2 regions of the Acuticoccus sediminis genome follow, and region 2 is predicted to be linked to the other one. Evidence: riboswitches for the same ligand, from Rfam matches in the RefSeq annotation. Region 2 holds a riboswitch; the other holds the start of a gene.
The links. A riboswitch is a leader RNA that binds a small molecule or an ion and turns the genes downstream of it on or off. The one in region 2 is predicted to bind glycine.
Positions count from the first base shown of each region.

Region 1: it holds a riboswitch for glycine, as region 2 does, so the genes downstream of both, DLJ53_RS02395 (D-amino acid dehydrogenase) here and gcvT (glycine cleavage system aminomethyltransferase GcvT) in region 2, are expected to answer to the same signal.

Region 1 is NZ_QHHQ01000001.1:555,758-561,329, forward strand. Features, by position in the region: gene DLJ53_RS02380 (uracil-xanthine permease family protein) at 1-1,167, shown strand, start outside; gene DLJ53_RS02385 (hypothetical protein) at 1,181-1,795, opposite strand; gene DLJ53_RS02390 (metallophosphoesterase) at 1,970-2,656, shown strand; gene DLJ53_RS02395 (D-amino acid dehydrogenase) at 2,714-3,964, opposite strand; glycine riboswitch at 4,101-4,190, opposite strand; gene DLJ53_RS35895 (glucose dehydrogenase) at 4,573-4,947, shown strand; gene DLJ53_RS02405 (pyrroloquinoline quinone-dependent dehydrogenase) at 4,944-5,572, shown strand, end outside.
Region 2 is NZ_QHHQ01000004.1:94,933-100,504, reverse strand. Features, by position in the region: gene DLJ53_RS18665 (MaoC/PaaZ C-terminal domain-containing protein) at 1-720, shown strand, start outside; gene DLJ53_RS18660 (NAD(P)H-dependent flavin oxidoreductase) at 810-1,811, shown strand; glycine riboswitch at 1,882-1,983, shown strand; glycine riboswitch at 1,985-2,076, shown strand; gene gcvT (glycine cleavage system aminomethyltransferase GcvT) at 2,130-3,251, shown strand; gene gcvH (glycine cleavage system protein GcvH) at 3,253-3,621, shown strand; gene DLJ53_RS18645 (NUDIX domain-containing protein) at 3,618-4,064, shown strand; gene DLJ53_RS18640 (nuclear transport factor 2 family protein) at 4,075-4,479, shown strand; gene gcvPA (aminomethyl-transferring glycine dehydrogenase subunit GcvPA) at 4,505-5,572, shown strand, end outside.

The DNA of each region.
Region 1 (5,572 bases), on a different contig from region 2:
GGTTTCGGCGTCGTCGGTGCGCGGCTGCCGATCGTGCAGGGCACCAGCTTCGCCTTCATCCCGATCATGATCCCGCTCGTCGCCGGCCAGGGCGTCGAGGCGATGGCGACGATCACCGGCGGCGTCATCTGCGGCGGCCTGTTCCACGCCTCGCTGGCGCCGTTCGTCGGCCGGATCCGCTTCGCGCTGCCGCCGCTGGTGACCGGCCTCGTGGTGCTGATGATCGGCCTCGCGCTCGTGCGGGTCGGAATCCAGTACGCGGCGGGCGGCGTCCCGGCGATCGGCACGCCCGAGTTCGGTTCGGCGAAGAACTGGTTCGTCGCCGGCGTGGTGATCCTCGTGACGCTCGGACTGAAGTTCTTCGCCCGCGGGCTGTGGTCGATCTCGGCGATCCTCGTCGGCCTCGTCGCCGGCTACCTGGTTTCGCTGGTCCTCGGCATGGTGTCCTTCGGCAACGTCGCCCGCGCGTCCTGGCTGCTGGTACCCGAGCCCTTCCACTTCGGTGTCGAGTTCTCGTTCGCGGCGATCATCGGCTTCTGCCTCATGGGTGTGATCTCGGCGATCGAGACGGTGGGCGACGTGTCGGGCATCACCAAGGGCGGCGCCGGGCGCGAGGCGACGGACGTCGAGATTCGCGGGGCGACCTTCGCGGACGGCCTCGGCTCGGCCATCGCCGGCGTCTTCGGCGCGCTGCCCAACACCTCGTTCTCGCAGAACGTCGGGTTGATCGCGATCACAGGCGTGATGAGCCGGCACGTCGTCACGATCGGCGCGATCTTCCTCATCGTCTGCGGCTTCGTACCGAAGATCGGCGCGGTGATCGCGACGATACCGATCGAGGTGCTGGGCGGCGGCGTCATCGTGATGTTCGGGATGATCGTCTCGGCCGGGGTGAGCATGCTGGCGGAGGTCGACTGGGACCGGCGCAACATGGTGATCTTCGGCGTCGCGCTGTCGGTCGGGCTGGGACTGCAGCTGGAGCCGGACGCGCTGCAGCACGCGGACCCGACGGTGAAGGTGCTGCTGTCCTCCGGACTGCTGCCGGCGGCCTCCATCGCCATCCTCCTGAACCTCCTGCTGCCGCAGACGCTCCCGGACGACCAGACGGTCGAGGAGCCGGAGGGCGTGCGCCACGACGCCTACCTGCGGTCGACGCCGTCCCACTGACCGGGGCCGTGGGCTAGCCGGAGGTGCCGGCGACTGGTTCGGATGCGCCGAGGCGGTGGAGCGCCTCCGCCGTCGGCGGCGCGTTGCGAAGGAGGGTGTCGAGCGCGTCCGGCTCGTGCCGGCGCGCCACTTCGAGGTCGTGGCGCACCCCGTCTCTCGTCCCGGCGTCCGCGGCTTGCAGCTCGATATCGGCGAGCACGAGACGCTGCATCGCGACACGCGCGGTGTTGGGCGCGAGGACGCGGGATCGGGCCGCTGCCGTGCGCGCGAAGTCGTCGAACCCCGCGGATGCGGCGGCGATCGCGGCGACGCTCCAGGCGTAGGCGTTGGCCGGGGCCGCCTCGATCCCCGCGAGCGCCAGCTTCAGGGACAGCCGTTCCTCCTGCCAGCGGAGGGATGCGGTGCTGGCCCGGTCCAGCATGTAGAGCGAGCGGTTGTAGAGCGCGGCGGACGACTGCGGGTACCAGCTGTCGAGTCCGACGGCGACGCGGCTCTTCGCCGAGAGCCCGGGCGCGTCTGCGACGATCGCGCCGAAGGCGGCAAGGCCCATGGCGAGGAGCGCGGCGCACGACAGGCGCACGGCCCACCGACCGAACGGCCGGGTATTGCGGTTGCCGGTAGACTGCATTCTTGTCCCAACCCTATCTTTCCTCGAAGGTGAACGACTTCCGCCGAAAACGGCGCCGGCGCTCGCCTTCGTTCCGGCCGTGGATCGAGGAGGCTCCCGTTGCTCCGTTTCTTGCGCCGCACCCGGCACGCGGGAACCTCACCCGTCGTTGCATCCTATGATAGAATTTACGCCGTGGGAGACGTCCACGGTCAAGCCCATTGTCTCGATGCGCTGATGGATCGCATCGAGGCCGACCGGTTGACGCACGACGACGAGCGCCGGTCGCGGATCGTATTGCTGGGGGACTACATCGACCGCGGGGCGGACAGCCGGGCGGTGCTGGACCGTGTCGCGGCGCTGCTCGACGAGGGCGCGGTGGCGCTGGCGGGCAATCACGAGGACGCGCTGCTCACGTTCCTGCGCAGCCCGGTGGCAGGAGCAAGCTGGCTGACCTTCGGCGGCGTCCAGACCCTCGCCTCCTACGGGATCGCCCCGCCCCGGCATGAGGCGGCGGAGGAGCTGTCGGACATCGCCGCCGCGCTCGCCGAGGCGATGGGCGACCACGTCGCGCTGCTGCGCCAACGCCTGATGCGCTACCTCGTGAGCGGGGACGTGGTGTTCGTGCACGCCGACCTGGAGCCGCGGGTCGACCTCGATGCGCAGGACGAGCGGGTGATGCTGTGGGGCCATCCGACCGACCCCGGCGCGCCGTGGCGGCCGGGCAAGCTCGTTGTCCACGGTCATTATGCCGAGCCGAAGCCGGTGCGGAGCGAGGGCCGCATCGGCGTCGACACGGGCGCCTACTTCACCAACACCCTCACAGCCGTTCGCCTCGACGAGAGTGTCGGGTTCATCCGGAGCAGCGACCCGGCGCCGTAGGCACGGCGGCGGGCCACACGAAAAAAGGCCCCGCCCGATGGACGGAGCCTTCGTCGGTTACGCGGCGAGGGCAAGCGCCGGGCGGGCCGCCGGACGCTCCGGGCGGAGCTCGGCGGCGACGCTGTCGGCCACCATCTCGGCGGTCGCGGCGGAGAGGGTCCAGCCGAGGTGGCCGTGGCCGGTGTTGTAGAAGACGCCCGCGTGCTTGCCGCGGCCGACGCGGGGCAGCATGGAAGGCATCATCGGCCGCAGGCCCGCCCACGGCACGGCGTGCTCGGTGGAGAGCGCCGGGAAGTACTTCTCGCACCAGGACACCAGCGGGCGGATGCGGTCGGCGCGGATGTCGAGGTTGTCGCCGTTGAACTCGGCGGTGCCGGCGATGCGCAGGCGGTCCTCGCCGAGCCGGCTCGCCACGATCTTGGCGCGGTCGTCGAGGAGGCTCACCCACGGCGCGGCCGCACGGCTCAGCTCGTCCTTCAGCTCCACGGTGATGGAGTAGCCCTTCACCGGGTAGATGTTGACCGTATCGCCGAGGGAGCGGGCGATGTCGCGGCTCTTGATGCCTGCGGCGACGACGACGCCATCGAACATCTCCTCCACGCCGTCCGCGCGGACCCGCGCGCCGCCATCGACGGCGGCCACGTCCTCGACGATCACACCGAAGCGCAGGCTGGCACCGCGGCGCACGCAGGCGCGGGCGAGGCCCATGGTGAACTTGTGGATGTCACCCGACGCGTCGCTCTCGGTGAAGAAGCCACCGACGAAGTCGCCCTTGAGCGCCGGCTCGATCTCGCGGATCTCGGAGGCCGACAGCTCGCGGCGGTCGAGGCCGCCCTCGGCGAGGAGGACGTTCACGTCGCGGGCGTGCGCCATGTCCTTCGGGGTCGAATAGAAGTGCAGGATGCCGCGCTTCTCGAGGTCGAAGTCGATGCCCTCGCGCTCGGCCATGTCGAACAGCACCGAACGGGCGGCGATGGCGAGACGGACGGTCTCCACCGTGTTGGCGCGGTAGTTCGGGATGTTGGCCAGGAACTCGGCCATCCAGCGCATCTTGTGGAGCGACGGGCGCGGGTTGACGAGGAGCGGAGCGTCCGCCTGGAGCATCCACTTGAGGCCCTTCAGCACGGTGCCCCACTGGGTCCAGGTCTCGGCGTTGGAGGCGGAGAGCTGGCCGCCGTTGGCGAAGCTCGTCTCCATCGCGGCATAGCGGTTGCGCTCGTAGACGGTGACGTCGAAGCCACGGTCGAGGAGGGCATAGGCGGTCGTGAGGCCGGTCACGCCGGCACCGATGACGGCAATATGGGTCACAGAGGGCTCCTGCAGCACGGGCGGCGTCGATGGTTGCCGCGTTGCCCCCTCCGTGCTGGAACCTGAGAGCTTCGCCCCGAGGGGCTTTCTCCTTCGGTGGGCCGTCCGATGGCGGACGACCGCTTTCCGGAGTGTGGAGACGACACCGGTCCTGGGACCTGAGAGTTTCCGGGGCGGTTGCTCCTTCGGCGGTGGGGCGGACCCCACCTTCTCCCGGTGCCGTCTTAATACTGCGCACATAAGATATCGGCCCGAAATCCGCAAGATCTCGACGGTGATATTCTTGCCGTCCGAACGGGGCCACGGCGCGCCCCGCGCGGCGAGGTTCGATCCGGTCCAGCCACCACGCTCCGATCGGACATCGACGAAAGTTCCATGGGTCATGTCTGGCATGACCCTTGGCATGGCGGTAAAAAACGCCGCGGATCCCGGGCGGTTTTCGCCGGAAGGACCAAAGTCCTCCTATATCATGGGATAGTGAACCATTGGCCGCCTCACGCGTTGGCCTAGCACACATTCACGGTGATCGAGTTCCGCGGGGCCTGAGCCAGAGCCCGACCTTGTGCGGACCCGACGCCGTCCGAAACCATCCGAAGTGAGGGATTATCGTGGCGTACGCATCCGAGCCGCACTCGCGGCCTCGCGGCCACTGGGCAACGACCATACTTGCCGTGGTCGTCGCCCTTCTGGGCCTCCCGCTGCTGGGCCTTGGCGCCTGGCTCATCGTCCTCGGCGGCAGCTGGTACTACGGCCTCGCCGGCCTCGGCCTGATCATCGTCGCCGTGCTTCTCGCGCAGCGCAGCATGGCCGCCATCTGGCTCTACCTGCTCGTCTGGCTCGGCACGCTGGGATGGGCCTACTGGGAGGTGGGCACCGACTGGTGGGCGCAGGTCCCGCGCGTCGTCGCGCCGACGGTGCTCTTCGTCATCATCCTCCTCTTCACCCCCCTCCTCGGCCGTCGCACACGCGAAGGTGCACTGTGATCCGTACCACTCCGCTCCATTCGAAGCTCGCCGCCGCGCTCATCGTCACGAGCGCGCTCACCGCCCCCGCCCTCGCGCAGGACACGCAACCCGCGCCCGCCGCGACCGAGGCACCCGCCTCCCCCGCCACCACGGACACCGCCCCGGACGCGACCGCCGCCCCGGACGCTCCAGCGGCCGCCGAGGCCACCCCGGACGCTCCGGCCGCTCCGGCCGCCGCCGAGGCCGAAGCGCCCGCCGCCGCGCCCGATGCGGCTGCCACCGGTGCCACCGCCGCAACGTCCCCGGAGGACGGTGCCACGGATGCCGGCGCGACCGATCAGGCTGCAACCGGCGAGGCCGGCACCGCCGCGACCGAGGGTGCCGAAGCGGCCCCGGCGGCCGAAACGCCGGGCGCCACGACGCAGGTCGCCGCCGAGAGTGATGAGCGCGCCCCGCAGCCGCAGCCCGAGGTCGGCCAGGACTGGCCGTTCTGGGGCGGCGACGCGAACGCGCAGCGCTACTCCCCGCTCGACCAGATCACGCCGGAGAACGTCGGCAACCTCGAGCGCGCCTGGACCTTCCATACCGGCGACCTCCCCGAGGGCGCGGCCATCGGCAAGTACTCGCCGGAGAACACCCCGGT
Region 2 (5,572 bases):
GACGAGACGAAGCTCCACGCGATGCCCGCCATGGCGAACGTCCTCGCCATGGCGCCGCACTGGATGAGCCGGCCGGGCACCACGGTCGACTACACGCGCATCGTCCACGGCGAGCAGTCGGTGCGGATCGTCCGTCCGCTGCCGACCGAGGCGACGCTGAAGGCCAAGACCGTGGTGGCCGACGTGATCGACAAGGGGAAGGGCGGGCTCATCGTCACCGAGCGCACCATCGTCGACGCGGCGACGGGCGAGCCCTTCGCGACCGTGCGCCAGTCGGCCTTCGCGCGCGGGCAGGGCGGGTTCGGCCGCGCCCAGACCACGCCGCCGCTCGCCGCGCAGGAGATGCCGGAGCGCGCGCCCGACCGGTCGGTGACCCTCGCGACATCGCCGGGGCAGGCGCTGATCTACCGCCTTTCGGGCGACTACAATCCGCTGCACAGTGATCCTGCGAGCGCCCGGCGGTCGGGCTTCGACCGGCCGATCCTGCACGGCCTCGCGACGTTCGGGATCGCCTGCCGGGCGCTGATGCTGACCCTTTGCGGCAACGACCCGGCGCGCGTGCGCGGGCAGGACGGGCGGTTCTCGTCGCCGGTCTTCCCGGGCGAGGCGATCGCGGTGGACATGTGGTCGCTGGAGCCCGGCGTCGCGGCGTACACGGCGCGGGTGCCGGCGCGCGACGCGACGGTCCTGACCAACGGGCGGTTCGAGTACGCGGCCTGATCGGTCGCGCGATCGGTGCCTAAGCACGGGTCTTGTCCTCGGGGCCCGAAGTGACGAGTATCGGGAAAAATTGCCGGGAGCGAAACGCAGTGCCATTCCGCGAAACGATCAAGTCGCTGAGGATCCCCGTCGTCGGGTCCCCGCTCTTCATCATCTCCAATCCGGACCTCGTCATCGCTCAGTGCAAGTCGGGGATCGTCGGCTCCTTCCCGGCGCTCAACGCGCGCGAGAAGGACGGCGAGCCGGCCATGCTGGAGGTTTGGCTCAAGCGCATCACCGAGGAGCTCGACCGGCACAACCAGGCGAACCCGGACCGCCCGGCCGCGCCCTATGCGGTGAACCAGATCGTCCACCGCACCAACAAGCGCCTCGAGCGTGACCTCGAGATCTGCGTGAAGTGGAAGGTCCCGGTATGGATCACCTCGCTCGGCGCGCGGGTCGAGGTGAACGAGGCGGCCCATTCGGTCGGCGCGACGGTGCTGCACGACGTCATCAACAACACCTTCGCCAGGAAGGCGATCGAGAAGGGGGCGGACGGGCTCGTCGCGGTGGCGGCGGGCGCGGGCGGGCACGCCGGCCGGCAGTCGCCCTTCGCGCTGGTGCAGGAGATCCGCCAGTGGTTCGACGGGCCGCTCGTCCTGTCGGGTGCCATCGCGCGCGGCGATTCCGTGCTGGCGGCGCTGGCGATGGGGGCGGACGCGGCCTACATCGGCTCCGCGTTCATCGCCACCGAGGAGGCGAACGCGGTCGACGGCTACAAGCAGATGATCGTCGACGGCGCAGCGGACGACATCGTCTATTCGGACCTCTTCACCGGGGTGTGGGGCAATTACCTGAAGTCGTCCATCTCGGCGGCGGGGATGGACCCCGAGAACCTCCCGACCAGCGACCCGTCGGCGATGAACTTCGGCTCCGGCTCCTCCAAGCCGAAGTCGTGGTCCGAGATCTGGGGCTCGGGGCAGGGGATCGGCGCAGTGGACCGCGTCGTCCCGGCGGCGGTGCTGATCGACCGCCTCGCCGCCGAATATGCCGCCGCGCGCCGGCGCCTGCTGGGCGAGGAGCCCGCGGCGAGGTCCGTCGCCGCCGAGTGAGGCGCGCGCCGGTCGAGTTGGGGGCGGCGCCGGGGTCAGCTTGACTTTCCCGGCGCAACAATCATTGTTTGCTCGACACGCGGGAGAGACCGAGGCTTCGTCAATGGCGAAGTCGCGGCGCCGAAGGAGCAACGGCCCGGAAACTCTCAGGCAAAAGGACCGCGCGTCGACGACATTCTGGAAAGCGACGGCGGCAGCCGTCCACCGAAGGAGTAGCCGTTCCCGCTTGCGGGGCGGGAAATCTCTCAGGTGCCATGACAGAAGGGCAAGATGTCCGGCAACCGCCGGGCACCCTGAGTCATGGGCTAGGAGAATGGCGTGGCCGAACACTCGACCGAGACGCTCAAGGTTACCCCGCTTGTGGACGTCCACAAGGCGGCCGGTGCCCGCATGGTGCCCTTTGCCGGGTACCTCATGCCGCTGCAGTACAGCGGGATCATCGCCGAGCATGCGGCGTGCCGCGAAGGGGCCGGCCTCTTCGACGTCTCGCACATGGGCCAGCTCCGCCTCGACGAGAGCGAGCCCGGCGCCGCCGCCGCTTGGCTGGAGCGCCTGACCCCGTCCAACATCGCCGGCCTCGGCGAGGGCGCTGCACGCTACTCCGTCCTCACCAACGAGGCGGGCGGCGTCGTCGACGATCTCATCATCACCAACATGGGCGACCACCTGCGCGTCGTGGTGAACGGGGCGCGGCGCGAGGCGGTGGCCCACCACTTCGCCGAGCATGCCGACCCCAGGGTGACGGTGACCCCGCTCGACCGCGCGCTGATCGCGATCCAGGGTCCGGCGGCGGAGGCGGCGCTCGCGCCCTTTGTCGACGTCGACCTCTCCGCGCTGACCTTCATGAAGGCCGTCTACGGGACCGCGTTCGGCGCCGACGCGATGATCTCGCGCTGCGGCTACACCGGCGAGGACGGCTTCGAGATCTCCGTACCCAACGAGGTGGCCGCCGAGGCCTGGACCCGGCTCGCCGCCGACGAGCGTGTCGCCCCCGTCGGCCTCGGCGCGCGCGACACGCTGCGCCTGGAGGCGGGGCTGTGCCTCTACGGCCAGGACCTCACCGAGGAGATCAGCCCGGTGGAGGCCGACCTCGGCTTCATCATGCCCAGGCGCCGGCGCGAGGAGGGCGGGTTCCTGGGCGAGGAGCGCATCCTCGCCGAGCTCGCCGACGGGCCGAACCGCAAGCGCGTCGGCCTCGCCGTCGACGGGCGCGTCCCGGCCCGCTCCGGCGCCATCCTCCAGATCGACGACCTCGACGTCGGCATCGTCACCTCGGGCGGTGTCGGGCCGACCGTCGGTGCGCCCATCGCCATGGGCTACGTCGACACCCAGTTCGCCGGGATCGGCACGAAGCTTGCCGCGATCGTGCGCGGGAAGCCGGTACCGGTGACGGTCGCAGAGCTTCCCTTCGTACCATCGCGAGCCAAACGAAAGACGTAAGATGAAACGCTTTACCAAGGACCACGAGTGGATCGAGGAAGCCGATGGTCTCCTCATCGTCGGGATCTCGGACCACGCCCAGGAGCAGCTCGGCGACATCACGTTCGTGGAGCTGCCCGAGGTCGGCAAGACCGTGGCCAAGGGCGACTCGTTCGCCGTGGTCGAGAGCGTCAAGGCGGCGTCGGACGTCTACGCGCCGGTCGACGGCGAGGTCGTCGAGGTGAATTCCGCTCTCGACGAGAAGCCCGAGCTCGTCAACGAGGCGCCCGAGACCGGCGGCTGGTTCGCCAAGCTCAAGGCCGACGGGGTCGACCTGTCCGACCTGATGGACCGGGCGGGCTACGACGAGTACCTGAAGACGATCTCGTGACATCGCCCCGCCTCGCCGTCCGCGCGCTCATCGTGGAGGAGGGGCGCCTCCTCCTCGTCAACGCCTATCCCGATGGGCGGAGCGACCTGTGGTGTGCGCCCGGCGGCGGGGTGGAGGTGGGGGCGGACCTCGCCAGCAATTTGCGGCGCGAGGTTCATGAGGAAACGGGGCTCAGCGTCGACGTGGGCGGCCTCGCCCTCGTCAACGAGTTCCACAACCCGGACACGGGCTTCCACCAGGTGGAGCTCTTCTTCCGGGCGCGGGTCAGCGGCGGGCGGATCGACCCCGCCTGGCGCGATCCCGACGCCATCGTTACCGAGCGGCGCTTTTTCGCGCCGGATGAGCTGAAGGCCGTCCGCTTCAAGCCGGACAGCCTGCCCGCGATCGCCTTCGGCACCGTGCCGGAAGCACAATACGACCCATTGGAGCGCATGATCATTTGAGGAGCCGTCGATGACACCGACAGAGACTGTTCACGCCTTTTTCGATGCCTACTCCAAAGCCGACCTCGACGCGTCCTTCGCCCTCTTCCATCCAGAGGTGCACCACACCGCCGACAGCTACAACACCGTCTCGCGGTTCTGCGGGACGTGGGACGGGCTCGATGCCCTCCGTTCCCGCGTGCACGACATCATCGAACACTGGTCGTTCGAGACGTTCGCGCCGGTGAAGGTCGTGGCCCAGGGCGACGACGTGGCGGTCAAGGTCCACGCCGTCGGTGTCGAGAGGCACACGGGCCAGCGCATCGAGATGAACACGGCGCTGTTCTTCACGGTGCAGGACGGCCGGATCGTGGCCGTCGACGAAATCTTCGATTCCGCCCTCATCGAGCGGGCCATGGAACACCCGGCCGCCTGAACGGCGGGCTGATGAAGGAGACACGATGCGTTATCATCCGCTGACCGCCGACGACCGGGCGCTCATGCTGAAGAAGATCGGCGTTGCGTCCATCGACGACCTGTTCGCCGATGTGCCGGCCGGCAAGCTGTTCACCGAGCCGATGGACCTGCCTTCGGGGCAGTCCGAGATCGCGGTCGAGCGGGCGCTGTCGGCCATGGCGCGCAAGAACCACGCCGCCGGCGACGGACCCTTCTTCCTTGGCGCGGGTGCCTATCGCCATCACGTACCGGCGACCGTCGATCACCTGATCCAGCGCTCCGAGTTCCTGACCTCGTACACGCCCTACCAGGCCGAGATCAGCCAGGGCACGCTGCAGGTCCTGTTCGAGTTCCAGACCCAGGTCGCACGGCTCACCGGCATGGAGGTGGCCAACGCCTCCATGTACGACGGGTCCACCGCCGCCGCCGAGGCGGTCATGATGGCCGCACGCCTCACGAAGCGCGGCCGTGCGGTGGTGTCCGGCGGTGTCCACCCGCAGTACCGCGACGTGATCGAGACGGTGGCCGTCGGCGTCGAGATCGAGGCGATGCCGGCCGACCCCGCCGGCGCCGAGGACATCATTGCGAAGATCGGCAAGGACGTCGCCTGCGTCGTGGTTCAGTCGCCGTCGTTCTACGGGCACCTCGTCGACCTCGCGCCGATCGCCAAGGCGGCGCACGAGGCCGGGGCGCTGCTGGTCTCGGTCTTCACCGAGCCGGTGGCGCTGGGGGCGATCGAGCCTCCGGGCGCGCAGGGCGCGGACATCGTCGTCGGCGAGGGGCAGGGGATCGGCAATCCGCTCACCTTCGGCGGACCTTATGTCGGCCTCTTCGCGACGCAGAAGAAGCACGTGCGGCAGATGCCGGGCCGCCTCTCCGGCGAGACCGTCGACGCGGACGGCAAGCGGGGCTACGCGCTCACCCTGTCGACGCGCGAGCAGCACATCCGCCGCGACAAGGCGACGTCCAACATCTGCACCAACTCCGGCCTCTGCGCGCTGGCGTTCACGATCCACATGACGCTGCTCGGCGAGACGGGCCTGAAGCGCCTCGCCGCGCTCAACCACGAGCGC